4 regions of the Streptomyces sp. NPDC001056 genome follow, and region 4 is predicted to be linked to each of the others. Evidence: riboswitches for the same ligand, from Rfam matches in the RefSeq annotation. Region 4 holds a riboswitch; each other region holds the start of a gene.

Region 1 (4,190 bases), on a different contig from region 4:
CCCGGCGCAGCGCCGCGACCCGCTCGCGGTGCCGCATCAGCTCGATCTCGGCGCCGCGCAACTCCTCGCGTGCGGCGAGGTACTCCGCCGACTCACCGTGCAACCGGGTGTGCCGCATGAGGTGTCCTCCTGGGTGAACAGCCCCCCGGAACAGGTCGGTTCCATGGTTCCGGGCAGCCCGCGTGCCACGGGTGAGGCACCGCCGTTCCCGAAGAGTGAAAGGGTCGGTGACGGAGCGGAGGGCGAACGTTCAACTCTGTGATCTTCACGTGATCCGCGCGGCATGAACTTGTGACAAGTCATCGGGTGCCGCTACCTTCACCCCTCAGCGTGGCGGCCCGGCATGATCCGCCGCGCCGGTTCCTGCCGTCGCACGAAAGGCTTCCGCATGATTTCCGGGAACGGTCGTCACCGCCGCCCCCGTCAGGCTCCGGCCCTCCTCGTCGCGGCCGGCGTGACCGGCTCCGCCATCGCCATCCCGCTGCTGGGCGCCGCGAGCGCCCACGCGGCCGACGGCACCACCTGGGACAAGGTCGCCGGGTGCGAGAGCGGCGGCTCCTGGAGCGCCGACACCGGCAACGGCTACTACGGCGGCCTCCAGATATCCCAGGAGGACTGGGTCCAGTACGGCGGCACCCGGTACGCCTCCTCCGCCGACCAGGCCAGCCGCTCGCAGCAGATCGCCGTGGCCGAGCGGATCCTCAAGGACAAGGGCACCGCGCCCTGGGCCACCTGCGCCCTGCTGTCCGGGCTCACCTCGAACTCCGGTTCCGTGGACGTCGATCCGGGCGTCGGCGACGGCGGCGGCCAGGGCGGCAGCACGACCGACCCGTCCGGCCTGCCCGACCCCTCCTCCCCGGCCGGTGCGCAGAGCGGCGACCAGAACGGCTCCGGCAACGCCTCCGGCAACGCCTCCGGCTCCGGCGGCGCCTCCTCCGCCGATCCGTCCGGCTCCTCCGCCTCGCCGGGCCAGGGCTCCGGCAAGCAGACGGGCAAGCACGCGACCCCGCATCCGGGCAAGCCCACCGGCACCTCCGGCACCGGCGTCCCCAGCCCGGACCCGTCCGACTCCTCCGGCCCCTCCGACTCCTCGGACCCGTCCGTCCCGGCCACGCCGTCCGCCCCGGCCGGCACCCCCACGGCGCCCGCCCCGTCCACCGGCACCCCGGACAATGCCCGGCAGAACGTCGGTTCTTGGGACCTGGTGGACACCGGAGCCCTGAGCGGCGGCCGTCATCGCGGCGGCAACGCGGACGAAAGCAGGACAAACGGGCAGAACGACTCCTCCTCCGGGCGCCACGCCTCGCGTGAGCCGGGCGCCTACACGGTCCGCGAGGGCGACTCGCTGAGCTCCATCGCCGACTCCCTTGACGTCGACGGGGGATGGCACGCGCTCTACTCCGCGAACAAGAAGGTCGTGGGTGCCGACCCGAACCTCATCACCGCCGGTCAGACCCTGAAAGTCGGTGACGAAACGGGCGCGGCGCAGGGGTAGTTGACGCCCCACTTGATCGCTAAATGTCCGGTTTGGTGAAAGTGTGGGATGAGTCTCAGAAGCCCTGATCGTCTTTGAAATTCCGCGGATCGCGTGGCTACGGTCAAGGCCGCTCGTCACCACGGGCCCCGGCGGCCGCAACGCCGAATCCTGCCAGCGGCTGCCCGGGAACAGTCGTCGCGTCAAGCGCCGCAGGCAGGAGCGGGGGACCCAAGGTAAGCGCCGGACCCGGCAGTTGATGCCGGACCGGCTAGGGGTGAAGCCACGCCTCCATGTGGGGGTGTGGCCGGGCAACTCAACCGGCCCGAATCCGACAGCTCACCTCGCAGGCGTCGGTGAGGGGATCGTTCCATGCTGTTTTCCGGCAAGGGCAAGCACCGTCGTCCGTCCAAGGCCGTCCGCGCCGTCACGCTCGCCGGTGTCACCGGTGTCGCCGTCGCCGCTCCGCTGATGGCGGCCGGCAACGCCTCCGCCGCCACCGCCTCCCAGTGGGACGCGGTCGCCCAGTGCGAGGCCGGCGGCAACTGGGCCATCAACACCGGCAACGGGTACTACGGCGGTCTGCAGTTCTCCGCCTCGACCTGGGCCGCGTACGGCGGCACCGCCTACGCGTCGACCGCCGACAAGGCCACCAAGTCGCAGCAGATCACCATCGCCGAGAAGGTCCTCGCCGCGCAGGGCAAGGGCGCCTGGCCGGTCTGCGGCACGGGCCTGACCAGCACCCCGTACGGCGGCTCCGCCTCGACGGCCACCACGTCGAACAGCACCGCCACCCGGTCCGCGGGCCGGCAGGCCGCCACCCGCTCCACCGAGCGCACCACCCCGGCCCCGAGCAGGTCCGCGAGCGCCTCCGCCGGCTCGGCCGCGAGCAAGACCGTCACCACCCCGACCGGCAAGAAGGTCAAGAAGGGCGACGGCGAGTACAGGGTCGTCAAGGGCGACACCCTCAGCTCCATCGCGGTCAGGCACCACGTGGCCGGTGGCTGGAAGAAGCTGTTCGAGCTGAACAAGGACATCGTCGACAACGCCGACCTCATCTACCCGGGCCAGCAGCTGCACCTGAAGTGACGCCCGGCCGCTGACGGCTCCGCCCGCCGGACCTCCCCCCGGAAAAAGGTCTGCCCCCAGCGGACCCTGCCCCCCCGCGGGCCCTGCCCCCCGGCGGACCCTGCCCCCCCCCAGCGGACCCTGCCCCCCCAGTGGGCCCTGCCCCCCCAGTGGGCCCTGCCCCCCCAGTGGGCCCTGCCACCCCGGCGGGCCCTGCCACCCCGGCGGGCCCTGCCCCCCGGCGGACCTCACCCCCCGGCGGACCTCACCCCCCGAAGGGTCCGCCCCCCGAAGGGTCCGCCCCCCGACGGACACCCCCCGAAAGGTCCGTCCCCCCGTCCCCACGGGCTCCCCGTCCCGGCGCGTTTTCCCCCGTTCGCGCCGGGGCGGGGTCTTTTGTTCTCCCGTTCTTCAGCAGGGTCTCACCGTCGAACCCCTTTGTTCCGACGGTGAACAATGGGTACCGTCTGCATGTCTCCGCCGCCCACCAGACGGTCGGTCGGTGGCCGACGACCCCGGGACGGTTAGGCTCTAGTCGCAAGGCACAGCCGTAAGGCAGACCGCCCCGCAGTTCCAGCGTCACATCCAAGAAGGAGATGCTCGTGCCGTCCATCGACGTCGTCGTAGCCCGGGAAATCCTGGACTCCCGAGGCAACCCCACGGTCGAGGTCGAGGTCGGCCTCGACGACGGCAGCACGGGTCGTGCCGCCGTACCGTCCGGCGCCTCCACGGGTGCCTTCGAGGCCATCGAGCTGCGCGACGGTGACCCCAACCGCTACATGGGCAAGGGCGTCGAGAAGGCCGTCCTCGCCGTCATCGAGCAGATCGGCCCGGAGCTGGTCGGCTACGACGCCACCGAGCAGCGCCTGATCGACCAGGCCATGTTCGACCTCGACGCCACCGACAACAAGGGCTCGCTCGGCGCCAACGCCATCCTCGGCGTCTCCCTGGCCGTCGCGCACGCCGCCTCCGAGGCGTCCGACCTGCCGCTCTTCCGCTACCTGGGCGGTCCCAACGCGCACCTGCTGCCGGTGCCGATGATGAACATCCTGAACGGCGGCTCGCACGCCGACTCCAACGTGGACATCCAGGAGTTCATGATCGCCCCGATCGGCGCGGAGTCCTTCTCCGAGGCGCTGCGCTGGGGTGCCGAGGTCTACCACACCCTCAAGAAGGTCCTGAAGAACAAGGGCCTGGCCACCGGTCTCGGCGACGAGGGCGGCTTCGCCCCGAACCTCGGTTCCAACCGCGAGGCCCTGGACCTGATCCTTGAGGCCATCAAGGAAGCCGGCTACGCGCCCGGTGAGCAGATCGCCCTCGCGCTCGACGTCGCCGCCTCCGAGTTCTACAAGGACGGCAAGTACCTCTTCGAGGGCAAGGAGCGCTCCGCCGCCGAGATGACGGAGTACTACGAGGAGCTGGTGGCGGCCTACCCGCTGGTCTCCATCGAGGACCCGCTGTTCGAGGACGACTGGGCCGGCTGGAAGGTCGTCACCGACAAGCTCGGCGACAAGGTCCAGCTGGTCGGCGACGACCTGTTCGTCACCAACCCGGAGCGTCTGGCCCGCGGCATCGAGGAGGGCAGCGCCAACGCCCTGCTGGTCAAGGTCAACCAGATCGGTTCGCTGACCGAGACCCTGGACGCCGT
Region 2 (4,190 bases), on a different contig from region 4:
CTCGTCGATCGGGCACTCGACGACCCGCCCGGTCATCCGATGGATCTCGGCCTTGTTGCCGCAGTTCCAGGAACAGTTGTGAGACATCTGTGACCAGCGAGGAGCAAAAAGGCCCTCTGACCTGGGCATTTGACGTGATCACCAGAATCCGGTCCCATCATAACGGCTGGTACGTCCTGTACATTCTGTACAGAAGTCGGAGATCATCGGTCTCCGCCATGAGGAGGGGTGTGCCCAGATGTCCCGACCGTCCGCCCGTTACGTCCTGCCCGAGTTCACCGAGCGCACCAACTTCGGGGAGCAGCGGCTCGATCCCTACTCGAAGCTGTTCGAGAACCGGGTCGTCTTCCTCGGAACGCCCCTGGACGAGGCGGCGGCCGGCGATGTGATCACCCAGTTCATGCACCTCGAACACCTGGCCCCGGACCGGGACATCACGCTGTATCTGAACTGCCCGGGCGGCTCGTTCCACGCCATGACGGCGGTCTACGACACGATGCGGTACGTCACCTGCGAGGTGCAGACCTACTGCCTGGGCCAGGCCGCCTCGGTCGGCGCCCTGCTGCTGGCCGCCGGCACCCCCGGCAAGCGGTTCACCCTGCCCGGCGCCCGGGTGGTGCTGTCCCAGCCCGCGCTGCCCGAGCCGGCCCAGGGCCAGCCGAGCGACCTGCTGATCCAGGCCGAGGAGCTGGTCAGGCTGCGCACCCTGATGGAGGAGATGCTGGTCCGGCACACCGGGCGCACCGAGGAACAGGTCCACCGGGACCTGGAGCGGGACCTGATGCTGGACGCGCCGGGCGCGCTGTCGTACGGCCTGGTGGACGGCGTGGTGCCCAGCCGCCGCGACCTCCCCGGCGAGCGGTGAGCCGGCCGTGCTGCCCGAGGAGCTGCCGCCGCTGCCCGCGCTGACGCAGGCGGAGGGTGAACTGGTCGACCACTATCTGGCGGTGGTCGACCTGCTCGGCAGGATCAACCCGGCGCGCGACGGGGACACCTATCGCGGGCTGCGCGCCGCGCAGGCGCTGGTGCGCAAGGCCGAAGAGCTGCGCGCCGCGCTGGAGCTGATGCACGAGCGGGGCGAGCGGGAGCTGCACGGGGGCACGCTGGCACGGGCCCTCCGGGTGCTGGACGGCGAGCGCCGGGCCGCTCGCGTCGCGCTCCCGCCGGACGCCGTGGGCTGATCCGGACGCACGCCGGGTCCGGCGGGTGCGGGACGTCCGCGCATCCGCCGGGTCCCGACACCAAACGGTCCGAACGACGTACCGCCGACCGGTGTATATCCGAATCGGTTTTCCGCTCTGCCGAGTTGCGCGCGCGCCGTGTACATGCTCCGTTCAGGGCCGTCTTTTCCCAGGTCCGGGGCTACGCACGGGAACTGACGGAGCATCGATCACCGCGGCGTCCACCCGAGTGGGCGAGTCGTGAGTAACGCCACATATTCCCGGTTCCATTGGGATTTTCGGACAGCTGTGGGTGAAGATCCCTGTCTGACGACAAGACCCCGCCGCCGCGGCGGGGCGATCCGGGCGGACGCCGAATCCTGCCGCCGCCCGGATGACCGGTCGACAGGAGTGGATCGGCAGGAGTGGAGGACCCAGGCAAGGCGGGTCGCCGAAGCGGAAGACCGTCCGGTGGACACGGACGGGCGAACGCTCCGGGCGACCCTTGGGGTGAAGCCGTGGCAACGCGGCCGGGCTACTTCGCCAGCCCGAATCCGACAGGTCATCCTTCACAGGCGGCTGACGAAGGGTTGCGCATGACTGCGCTCAATCGTGTCCCGTCGCTGATGGCCCGTGCCGGTACGGCTTCGGCCCTCACTCTGGCCGCCGTGGGCGGCTCGATCGCTGCCCCGGGCCTCGCCACCGACGCCTCGGCCGCGACACTGGCGACGAAGGCCCTGAACATCGCGGCGTCCAAGAAGGGCGCCCCGTACCAGTGGGGGGCCACCGGACCGCGTCGCTTCGACTGCTCGGGACTGACGCTCTACTCGTTCAAGAAGGCCGGCAAGAAGCTGCCGCGGACCGCCGCCCAGCAGTACAACAAGACCCACCACATCTCCGCCGGCAGCCGCAGAGCCGGTGACCTGGTGTTCTTCCACTACGGCTCGTACGTCTACCACGTCGGCATCTACGCCGGGCACGGCAAGATCTGGCACGCGCCGAAGACCGGCGCCGTGGTGCGGCTGGAGAAGATCTGGTCCAAGAGCGTCTGGTACGGCCGGGTCAGCTGACCCCGCCTTCACACGGGAGCGACTCCAGCCACCGGGCCGTTCCCCGTGCTTCCCCCGTCTCCGGTACCGCCTCCAGCCCATGGGCGGCCGGGACGGGGCACCCTCGCCCGCCGGACGAACGTGTCGCGGCTCCGCGCTACGGCTCCTGCTGGCCCGCCGCCGTCATCGGCTCGGCCGGGACGGTCCAGGGCAGCTCGATGGAGACCGTCTTGCCGCCCTCACGGGTGGGACGGACACGGAGCCTGCCACCGCACTCGGCGGTGAGCCAGCGGATGATGACCATGCCACGGCCGTTGTCCTGCTGCACGGCCGCGGGCAGTCTCTTCGGGAAGCGGGGATGACTGTCCGTGACGCCGATGCGCAGCCGTTCGTCGCGGTCCAGCACGATGTCGACCGTGAAGGTCGGGGACCGCCCGAAGGTGTGCTGGACGGCGTTGGTGGCCAGTTCGGAGACGATGAGCCGCACGGTGTCCGCCGCCTCGGTGTCCGCCGGCAGGCCCCACTCCGCCAGGGTGCCCACCACGTACGACCGCGCGGCGGCGACCGAGGCGGGATCGCTGGGCAGAGTGACGGATGCTTCCAGTTGGTCTGCCATGGCGACGTCGTCCCTTTCCCACGGGACCGAAGTCCGACATGGAGCGGATGGTTCGAGTACGGTCCCGGACTGGTGCTTCCTCGTCAGACTGCCATCACCGGACCGTCACGGGGAGCGATCCATCGAGATATGCATATATCTGTCGCTCGATGCGGTGAACTCTGCGCCGGGAGACCGTATGGGGGCGGCCCCTGAGGAGTAAGGAGGAGCCCATGCAGAACGGGCCGGCAGTGCGCCGCCGCAAATTGGGTGCCGAACTGCGCACGCTGCGCACCGGTGCGGGGCTCACCAGTGGGGAGGCGGCCCGCCTGGTCGGCTGGCACCAGTCGAAGGTGAGCCGCATCGAGACGGGCGCCAGTGGTGTGAAACCGGCCGATCTGCGCTTGCTTCTGGACGCCTACGCCGTGCGGGACGCCCAGCTGCGCGAGCTGCTGCTGATGCTGGCCGGCTCCGAGGCCGGCGACGGCCACCGCAACCGCTGGTGGCACGCCTACCGCGGGGTGCTCCCGCCCACGTACCGGGACTTCATCAGCCTGGAGTCGCAGGCCAGCGCGATGCGCACCCTGGAGACCACCGTCGTGCCCGGCCTGCTCCAGACGGCCGAGTACGCCCGCGCGGTGACCCGGGCGGCCGTCAAGGACCTGGCCGAGGAGCGCCTGGACGCGCTGGTGGAGGTGCGCCTGGCCCGGCAGGACGTGCTGCGCTCGAACCCGCCGCTGGAGCTGTGCGCGGTCCTGGACGAGGCGGTGCTGCGCCGCGAGGTCGGCGGTCCCGAGGTGATGGCGCGCCAGCTGGAGCGGCTGATGGACGCCGCCCGACTGCCCCAAGTACGGCTCCAGGTACTGCCATTCGGGGCGGGAGCGCATGTCGGCCTTACCGGGCCTTTCGTTATCTTCTCATTTCCGAGCACTTCTGATCTCGATGTGGTTGTTCTAGACCAGTTGACGAGTAGCCTCTACCTGGAACGGAAAGAAGACCTCCGGGCGTACTCGGAGGCCTTCCGCACCCTCCAGAGCCACGCTCTTTCCCCCCACGATTCGCTCGACTACATCGCCGGGATAGGTGACGGCGCGTAAGGAGGCACCATTGTCTGCCCTGCCTCGGAACGTCCCTGCCAGTACCGACCTGTACGACGTGCGCTGGTCGCGCAGCAGTTACAGCACGGGAGCCAACAACTGCGTGGAGACGGCACGGCCGCGCTCCGGACCCTGGTCCGGACTGCTCGCCGTGCGCGACTCGAAGGACCCCGCCGGGCCCGCGCTGCTCTTCTCCGCCGCCAGCTGGGCCGGCTTCGTGGCCGCGCTCCGCTGAGACCTGTTCACCCGCGAAGCACGGCCGTGTTCCGCCGACTCACGGTCGCGTCTC
Region 3 (4,190 bases), on a different contig from region 4:
CGGTCCTATGACAGCAACTGGAGAAAATACGAATGCCGTTTTCGTCGGCCGTGGTTCACCGGTGACGCCCCGCACGGCGGCCCGTACGCTGGGCGGGAAACGGGGAGGGGTACGGGCGTGACGCAGAGCGAGTCGAGCGGGGCCTCCGGGGCACGGCGGCGGGGGTGGGTGCTGTGGCTGGTGGCCGCCGTCGCCTACGCCGTCGACCTGGGGAGCAAGCTCGCGGTGGTCGCGGGTCTGGAGGGGCGCGATCCCGTGCCGGTGCTCGGGTCCTGGCTGGAGCTGAGGGTGCAGCGCAATCCCGGCGCGGCCTTCGGCATGGGCAGCGCGACGACCATCGTGTTCACGCTCATCGCGCTCGCGGTGGCCGCCGTCATCATCCGGGTCTCGCGCCGTCTGACCAGCACACCGTGGGCGATCGCGCTCGGGCTGCTGCTGGGCGGTGCGGTCGGCAACCTGACCGACCGGCTCTTCCGCTCGCCGGGCGGGATGCGCGGCGCGGTGGTCGACTTCGTCTCGGTGCGCGACTTCAGCGTCATGAACCTCGCCGACTGGGCGATCACCTGCGGCGGCGTCCTGATCGTCGTCCTGTCCTTCGCCGGGCACGAACCGGGCGGCGCGCGCGCTCCCCGGGAGCGGACCGGCTGACGGCTCCCCGGGAGCACGCGGGCCGGCACCGGGGCCGCACACTGGAGCCGATGAGCACCGAGCGAGCCCTCACCGAGCCCTACCCGTACGTGCTGCTGTCCGCCGCCGTCTCCCTCGACGGCTGCCTGGACGACACCGGCCCCGAGCGGCTGCTGCTGTCCGGTCCGGCCGACTTCGACCGGGTCGACGCGGTACGGGCCTCGGCCGACGCCCTCCTGGTCGGCGCCGGCACCCTGCGCGCCGACAACCCCCGCCTGCTGGTCAACTCGGCGAAGCGCCGTGCCGCCCGCCGCGCGCAGGGCAGGCCGGAGTACCCGCTGAAGGTCACCGTCACGGCGACCGGTGACCTCGACCCGGGGGCCGTCTTCTGGCACACCGGCGGGGAGAGACTCGTCTACACGACCGACCGGGGCGCGGCGAAGGCCGCCCGCCTCCTCGGCGCCACCGCCGACGTCGTCCCGCTCGGCCCGGCGCTCGACTGGCGCGCCCTGCTCGGGCATCTGCGCGCGGTGCGCGGGGTCGGGCGGCTCATGGTGGAGGGCGGCGGCACCGTCCACACCCAGCTCCTCCAGCAGGGCCTCGCGGACGAGCTGCACCTGGCGGTCGCCCCGCTGATCGTGGGCGACCCGGCGGCCCCGCGGCTGTTCGGGCCCGGCCGCTACCCGGAGGGGCGGCTGCGGCTGATCGAGTCCCGGCCGGTCGGGGACGTCGTGCTGATGCGCTACGCGCCCACCGCGCCCGGCGCCGGCCCGCTGCCCACCGCCGCCGACCGGCACTGGCTGCGCACCGCCTGTGAGCTGGCCGAGCTGTGCCCGCCCTCGGAGACGGCCTTCAGCGTCGGCGCGGTCGTGGTCGCCGCCGACGGCACCGAGCTGGCCCGGGGCCACTCCCGCGAGGGCGGGGACCCCGTGGTGCACGCGGAGGAGGCGGCGCTCGCCAAGACCGACCCCGCCGACCCGCGGCTGCCCGGCGCCACCGTCTACAGCAGCCTGGAGCCCTGCGCCCGCCGCGCCTCCCGGCCCGCGCCCTGCGCCGAGCTGATCCTGCGGGCGGGGGTGCGCCGGGTGGTGACCGCCTGGCGGGAGCCGGACACGTTCGTCGTGGCGGCCGACGGCACGGGAGTGCTGGTGGGCGGGGGCGCCGAGGTCGTCGTCCTGCCCGAGTACGAGGCGTCGGCCAAGGCACCGAACCGGCATCTGCTGGGCTGAGCGCGACCCCCGCTTTCCAACCGATGTGCTTTCCACCCCGGTGATGGCGTACAGTGGAGTCAACGACGCGGGGTGGAGCAGCTCGGTAGCTCGCTGGGCTCATAACCCAGAGGTCGCAGGTTCAAATCCTGTCCCCGCTACTGAAAACTCAGGGCCGGAATCCGGAAACGGATTCCGGCCCTGAGTGTTTTCCGGGTGCCCTGAGGAGTGCACCCCCGAGGGGGCGTCACCCATGGTGACCGTGCGACCGCCGAGCGCATAACATCTGAGTCACCATCAAAAACCCGATGACTCCTGAACGTCGGTCAACTCGCCCGGTTTGAGGGCTTCCTGGGCGGTAAGTCCGCGGGTCGGAGCGTTAATGATCAAGCCGAACGGCTTGGAAACTTCCCCCCGGGTCTATTAACGTTCGATAACGCAGCGCGGTCGTCCCAGCCGTCACCCGAGGCGGCTCCGTGCGCACGCGCCGAATCCCGTAAGGGAACCGGGGAACCACCACCTTGGGGTGAATCACGCGGACACCGTCGTGAACTCAGCGAGTCACGAGTGGCAACGCGCGTAGGAGACCTTCCTGCTCCGAACCCGTCAGCTAACCCGGTAGGCGGAGGAAGGAAAGGAGCACGCCCCCGTGGCGTCCAACCGGCCTGCCCCAGAAGCCCCGTTCGTGCCCGCTCAGCGCGAACCCGAGTCGTTCGGCTACGGCCCCGGCCCCGACGACGAAGGCCCCTGGGAGGAGTGGAACCCCACCGAGGAGTCCGTCGCACCGGTCCGCGGCCGGCACCGCGTCGCCAAGCAGCGCGGCGGCTTCGCCCGCAGTTCCACCGTCCTCGGCGTCGGCGTGATCGCCGCGGTCGGCGCGGGCGGCATCGCGAGTGCCAACACCGGCAAGCCGCCGGTCTCCATATCGATGCCGGACATGCCGAACGTCTCGGTGCCCCACCTGTCCTCCGTCGAGCACTTCTTCGGCGACGACTCCGCCGACGCGCCCAAGGCCGGTACCGCGACCGCGACCGCGCTCACCGACCTCGGACAGACCACCGAGGGCGGCAAGAGCACCGACGCCGGCGAGGCCCTGCGCAACCGGATCATGGCCCAGGCCGAGCAGCAGCAGGGCCAGGCCGACAGCAAGGCCACCGCCGCGATGGTCGCCGCGGCCCAGCAGCAGAGCGACGACGCGGCCGCACGGGCGGAGAAGGCGGCCGCCGCCAAGGCCGCCGCCGCCAAGGAGAAGGCGGAGGCCGACGCCAAGAAGGCCGCCGAGGCCGCGCGGCTGGCCGAGCTGGCCAAGCAGTACACGCTGCCGGTCGTCTCGTACACGATCACCGGCACCTTCGGGCAGCCCGGCGCCATGTGGTCCTCCGGCTACCACACCGGCCTCGACTTCGCCGCCCCCACCGGCACCCTGATCAAGGCCGTCCACGGCGGCACCATCACCCAGGCCGGCTGGGCCGGCGCCTACGGCTACCGCACCGTCCTCACCCTGGACGACGGCACCGAGCTGTGGTTCTGCCACCAGTCCTCCATCAACGTCTCCGTCGGCCAGAAGGTCACCACCGGCGAGGTCATCGGCCGCGTCGGCGCCACCGGCAACGTCACCGGGCCGCACCTGCACCTGGAGGTCCACCCGAACGGGCAGGCCACCGCCGTCGACCCGGCGCCCTGGCTGCGCGACAAGGGCCTCAACCCCTGACCGAGGCCCCGGTTCGGGCACCGGCGGTGGAATGCGATCACCCACCGCCGGTGTTGATGTGGAGCATGACTTCTCCGCGCACACTGGGTTCTTCCGACATCGAGGTCTCCCCGCTCTGCCTGGGCGGCAACGTCTTCGGCTGGACCGCCGACGAGCAGGACTCCTTCGCCGTCCTGGACGCGTACACGGCCGCGGGCGGCAACTTCGTCGACACCGCCGACGCCTACAGCGCCTGGGTGGAGGGCCACGAGGGCGGCGAGTCCGAGACCGTCCTCGGCAAGTGGGTCAAGGCCCGCGGCAACCGCTCCGACGTCGTCATCGCCACCAAGGTCAGCCAGCACCCGCGGTACCAGGGCCTGTCCGCGGCCAACATCAAGGCCGCCGCCGACGCGTCCCTCGCCCGCCTGGGCACCGACTACATCGACCTCTACTACACCCACTTCGACCAGCCCGAGGTGCCGGTCGAGGAGATCATCGGCGCGCTGGACGAGCTGGTGAGGGCCGGCAAGGTCCGGCAGATCGCCGCGTCCAACATCAGCGCCGAGCGGCTCCAGGAGTCCCTGGACTTCTCCAGCCGCGAGAACCTGGCCCGCTATGTGGCGCTCCAGCCGCACTACAACCTGGTCTCCCGCGACACCTACGAG
Region 4 (4,190 bases):
CAGGCCGGCGAGGCGAAGCCGTGGGCCTTCCCGGCCCCGGAGCGCGACGCGCTCGACAACGGCCTGACCGTGCTGCGCTGCCACCGCCCCGGCCAGCAGGTCGTCGCCGTCGAGGTGCTCCTGGACGCCCCCCTGGACGCCGAGCCGGCCGGCCTGGACGGCGTCGCCACCATCATGGCGCGGGCCTTCTCCGAGGGAACCGACCAGCACTCCGCCGAGGAGTTCGCCGCCGAGCTGGAGCGCGCGGGCGCCACCCTCGACGCCCACGCCGACCACCCCGGCGTCCGGCTCAGCCTGGAGGTCCCCGCCTCCCGCCTGCCCAAGGGCCTCGGGTTGCTCGCCGACGCGCTGCGCGCCCCCGCCTTCGCCGAGAGCGAGGTCGAGCGGCTGGTCCGCAACCGCCTGGACGAGATCCCGCACGAGCTGGCCAACCCCGCCCGGCGGGCCGCCAAGGAACTCTCCAAGGAGCTGTTCCCGGCGGCCGCGCGCATGTCCCGGCCGCGCCAGGGCACCGAGGAGACGGTCGAGAAGATCGACGAGACCGCCGTACGCGCGTTCTACGACCGCCATGTGCGCCCCGCCACGGCCACCGCGGTCGTGGTCGGCGACCTCACCGGCATCGACCTGGACGCGCTGCTCGGCGACACCCTGGGCGCCTGGACCGGCACCCCGGGCGAGCCCCGGCCGGTGCCCGCGGTGACGGCCGACGACACCGGGCGCGTGGTCATCGTGGACCGGCCCGGCGCCGTCCAGACGCAGCTGCTCATCGGCCGGGTCGGTGCGGACCGGCACGACCGGGTGTGGCCCGCCCAGGTGCTCGGCACCTACTGCCTCGGCGGCACCCTCACCTCCCGCCTGGACCGCGTCCTGCGCGAGGAGAAGGGCTACACCTACGGTGTGCGCGCGTTCGGGCAGGTGCTCCGCTCGGGTCCCGAGGGCAACGGCGTCTCCATGCTGGCCATCAGCGGCTCGGTGGACACCCCCAACACGGGTCCCGCCCTGGACGACCTGTGGAAGGTGCTGCGCACTCTCGCGGCGGAGGGCCTGACCGACGCCGAGCGGGACGTCGCCGTGCAGAACCTCGTCGGCGTCGCGCCGCTCAAGTACGAGACCGCGGCGGCCGTCGCGGGCACGCTCGCCGACCAGGTGGAGCAGCACCTGCCCGACGACTTCCAGGCGACGCTCTACCGGCAGCTGGCCGCGACGGGCACCGTGGAGGCCACCGCGGCCGTCGTCAACGCCTTCCCGGTGGACCGCCTGGTGACCGTCCTGGTCGGCGACGCCGCGCAGATCAAGGCGCCGGTCGAGGCGCTGGGCATCGGCGAGGTCACCGTGGTGGCGGCCGAGTAACGGCACGCGCGGGCAGGCTCCTTACCGGTGGGGCCCTGACGGCCTACGGGGTCGTCAGGGCCCACTTTGTTCCACTCTCTCCTCAGGATGTCCGAATTGGGGCGGAGGTTGCCTTTCTGCCCTGTGGGATGCGCTACAAAAGCCGCGATCCGTTTGGGCTTTGAGAGCCGGTCCGCTTAGCGTCGTCCGGGTTGTTCGTCGGGCAGTGCGCCGCAGCCGCGGCACCGGACAGCCATCGCCGAGTCCCCGCAGGCGCGAGCCGGGGGAGCCGGGGACCCACACGTCCCTTGGGGTGAATCGGGCATCCGCGCGACAGCGTGGCGCCCGTAGGAGACCTTCCTGCTCCGAACCCGTCAGCTAACCCGGTAGGCGAGAGGGAAGGAAAGGACGAGCCACACACATGGCGTTCGTATGCGCCACCGGGAAGCACCGCAAGCCCGGCCGGGTCAAGCGCGCCACCGCCCAGGCGGCCGGCATAGCGGCCCTGACGACCACCGGCGTCATCGGGACCCTCGCCGCGTCCCCGGCGCTCGCCGCCGAGAACACCGCCGAGCAGACCGGCCTCACCCCGGTGCTCGCCGCGACCGACGACCTCGCCGAGCACATCGACGCCCAGGCCACCGCCCAGCAGCGGATCGCCGAGCACGAGGCGGCCGAGAAGGCCGCCGCCGCGCGGGCGAAGGAGGCGCGCGAGGCCAGGGCCCGCGCCGCCCGGGAGGCCGAGCGCAGGCGGCTGAACGCCTTCGTCGCCCCGATCGCGCACTCCTACGTGTCCACCGGCTACAAGGTCGGCAGCTCCCTGTGGTCCTCCGGCTCGCACACCGGCATCGACTTCCACGCGGCCACCGGCACCCCCGTGCACGCGGTCGGCGTCGGCACCGTCGTCTCCACCGGCTGGGGCGGGGCGTACGGCAACGAGATCGTGATCCGCATGGCCGACGGCATGTACACCCAGTACGGTCATCTGTCGTCCATCGGCGTCACGGTGGGCCAGCGGGTCGTCGCGGGCCAGCAGATCGCCCTGTCCGGCGCGACCGGCAACGTCACCGGCCCGCACCTGCACTTCGAGGCACGCACCGGCCCGGACTACGGCTCCGACGTCGACCCCGTCGCGTACCTGCGTCACCACGGCGTGAACGTCTGACCGTTCCCGCACAGCCGTCCGAAGCCCCGGCCACCCGGCCGGGGCTTTCGCCATTTTCCGGCCGTTCCGCCGGGACCTGTCCAAAAAATATCCATGGATTCCGGCCTCCCGTCGGAAATTCCGGCCCGGTGGAATAGAGTCACGGAAAACACACGTCCGTCGTCGGCGTCGTGTCGCGGGTATTAAGGCGGAGGTCGGTCATGCGTATTCCGGCGCACTCGGTGTGCACGGCGATCCGGGACGACATCGTCGCCGGCGTCCTCGAACGCGGCGGCCGCCTCACCGAGGAGGTGCTGGCCCGCCGCTACGGCGTCTCGCGCGTCCCCGTGCGCGAGGCCCTGCGCACCCTGGAGGCGGAGGGCTTCGTGGTGACGCGCCGGCACGCGGGCGCCTGTGTGGCCGAGCCCACCGAGCAGGAGGCCGCCGACCTGCTGGAGATGCGCCTGCTGCTGGAGCCGCTCGGGGCCGCCCGGGCGGCGCGGCGGCGCACCGAGGCGCATCTGAAGGTGCTGCGCGGACTGGTCCGGCTGGGCCAGGAGCGCGCCAGGAGGGGTGGCGGCGAGGATCTGCGCGCCCTGGACGGCTGGTTCCACGAGACGCTGGCCCAGGCGTGCGGCAGTCCCTCGCTGACCTCGACGCTCACTCAGCTGCGCCACAAGATCGCCTGGATGTACACGGTGGACACGCCGTCGGACGTGGCCGGCACCTGGGCGGAGCACGGCGCGATCGTGGACGCGGTGGCGCGCGGCGACGGCGAGCGCGCCCGCGCGGTGACCGCCCTGCACACCGAGCGGACGACGGCCGCGCACCGGTTGCGGATTCCCGGCGCCCCGGAGCGGGTGAGGACTTCGCAACATCCCGTAAACATGTCCGGTGCACGGAATTAACGCGGATGCCGTATACAAAGTGGGTGGGATATTCGGCGGACGCTTATTTCGACCTGTCGCGAATTTCCGGATGCGGGCCATGATGAATAGCTGTCATGGTTCATACGGCGGTGCTCCGAAAACACGGAAGCCACGCCACCCGACAGGGATGACGCGGCTTCCCGCATCCCGCTGAGAGTGTCGCGGGGTCCTGCTCAGACCGTCTCGGGCAGCTCTTCCAGGCCCTCGGCGACCAGCTTGGCCAGCCGGTCCAGCGCGGCTTCCGCGCCGTCGGCGTCGGACGCGAGCACGATCTCCTCGCCGCCCTGGGCGCCCAGGCCCAGAACGCCCAGCATGGAGGCCGCGTTGACCGGGGTGCCGCCGCCGGACTTGGCGATCGTCACCGGGATGCCTGCGGCCGTGGCGGCCCGGACGAAGATGGAGGCGGGGCGGGCGTGAAGACCCTCGGCCCAGCCGACGTTGACGCGGCGCTCAGCCATGTGTTGCTGCCCTTCGCTGTTCAGGGTTGTCTAGACCAGTCTTCCATATCGTGAAGCGTGCCAGAAGAGGGGCTGCGCACCCCCTCCGCCGTGCTCCACAGACTGCCTCGCGCCGTTGTCGGACGCTAGCCGTACTCTGGGGCCCATGCGAACCTCGGCGGAACCGCAGGACCGGTACGAGTACCCCGCGCACTGGGAGGCGGACGTGGTGCTGCGGGACGGGGGCACCGCCCGCATCCGGCCCATCACCGTCGACGACGCCGACCGCCTGGTCCACTTCTACGAGCAGGTCTCGGACGAGTCCAAGTACTACCGCTTCTTCGCGCCCTA

The links. A riboswitch is a leader RNA that binds a small molecule or an ion and turns the genes downstream of it on or off. The one in region 4 is predicted to bind cyclic di-AMP.
Region 1: another riboswitch for cyclic di-AMP. It lies ahead of ACWDD7_RS21880 (transglycosylase family protein); the one in region 4 lies ahead of ACWDD7_RS21165 (M23 family metallopeptidase).
Region 2: another riboswitch for cyclic di-AMP. It lies ahead of ACWDD7_RS23115 (C40 family peptidase); the one in region 4 lies ahead of ACWDD7_RS21165 (M23 family metallopeptidase).
Region 3: another riboswitch for cyclic di-AMP. It lies ahead of ACWDD7_RS02510 (M23 family metallopeptidase); the one in region 4 lies ahead of ACWDD7_RS21165 (M23 family metallopeptidase).

Annotation. Positions count from the first base shown of each region.
Region 1 is NZ_JBSFLI010000018.1:112,614-116,803, forward strand. It holds gene ACWDD7_RS21870 (DUF899 family protein) at 1-118, opposite strand, end outside; gene ACWDD7_RS21875 (transglycosylase family protein) at 389-1,495, shown strand; cyclic di-AMP (ydaO/yuaA leader) riboswitch at 1,673-1,842, shown strand; gene ACWDD7_RS21880 (transglycosylase family protein) at 1,847-2,563, shown strand; gene eno (phosphopyruvate hydratase) at 3,145-4,190, shown strand, end outside.
Region 2 is NZ_JBSFLI010000020.1:9,009-13,198, forward strand. It holds gene ACWDD7_RS23105 (ATP-dependent Clp protease proteolytic subunit) at 239-865, shown strand; gene ACWDD7_RS23110 (hypothetical protein) at 873-1,181, shown strand; cyclic di-AMP (ydaO/yuaA leader) riboswitch at 1,600-1,753, shown strand; gene ACWDD7_RS23115 (C40 family peptidase) at 1,757-2,230, shown strand; gene ACWDD7_RS23120 (ATP-binding protein) at 2,367-2,825, opposite strand; gene ACWDD7_RS23125 (helix-turn-helix domain-containing protein) at 3,038-3,901, shown strand; gene ACWDD7_RS23130 (DUF397 domain-containing protein) at 3,912-4,136, shown strand; gene ACWDD7_RS23135 (8-amino-7-oxononanoate synthase) at 4,176-4,190, opposite strand, start outside.
Region 3 is NZ_JBSFLI010000001.1:526,975-531,164, forward strand. It holds gene lspA (signal peptidase II) at 118-648, shown strand; gene ACWDD7_RS02500 (dihydrofolate reductase family protein) at 699-1,856, shown strand; tRNA gene ACWDD7_RS02505 (tRNA-Met) at 1,923-1,996, shown strand; cyclic di-AMP (ydaO/yuaA leader) riboswitch at 2,311-2,475, shown strand; gene ACWDD7_RS02510 (M23 family metallopeptidase) at 2,485-3,546, shown strand; gene ACWDD7_RS02515 (aldo/keto reductase) at 3,612-4,190, shown strand, end outside.
Region 4 is NZ_JBSFLI010000017.1:125,704-129,893, reverse strand. It holds gene ACWDD7_RS21170 (M16 family metallopeptidase) at 1-1,350, shown strand, start outside; cyclic di-AMP (ydaO/yuaA leader) riboswitch at 1,577-1,737, shown strand; gene ACWDD7_RS21165 (M23 family metallopeptidase) at 1,751-2,494, shown strand; gene ACWDD7_RS21160 (GntR family transcriptional regulator) at 2,695-3,381, shown strand; gene ACWDD7_RS21155 (HPr family phosphocarrier protein) at 3,576-3,860, opposite strand; gene ACWDD7_RS21150 (bifunctional acetate--CoA ligase family protein/GNAT family N-acetyltransferase) at 4,006-4,190, shown strand, end outside.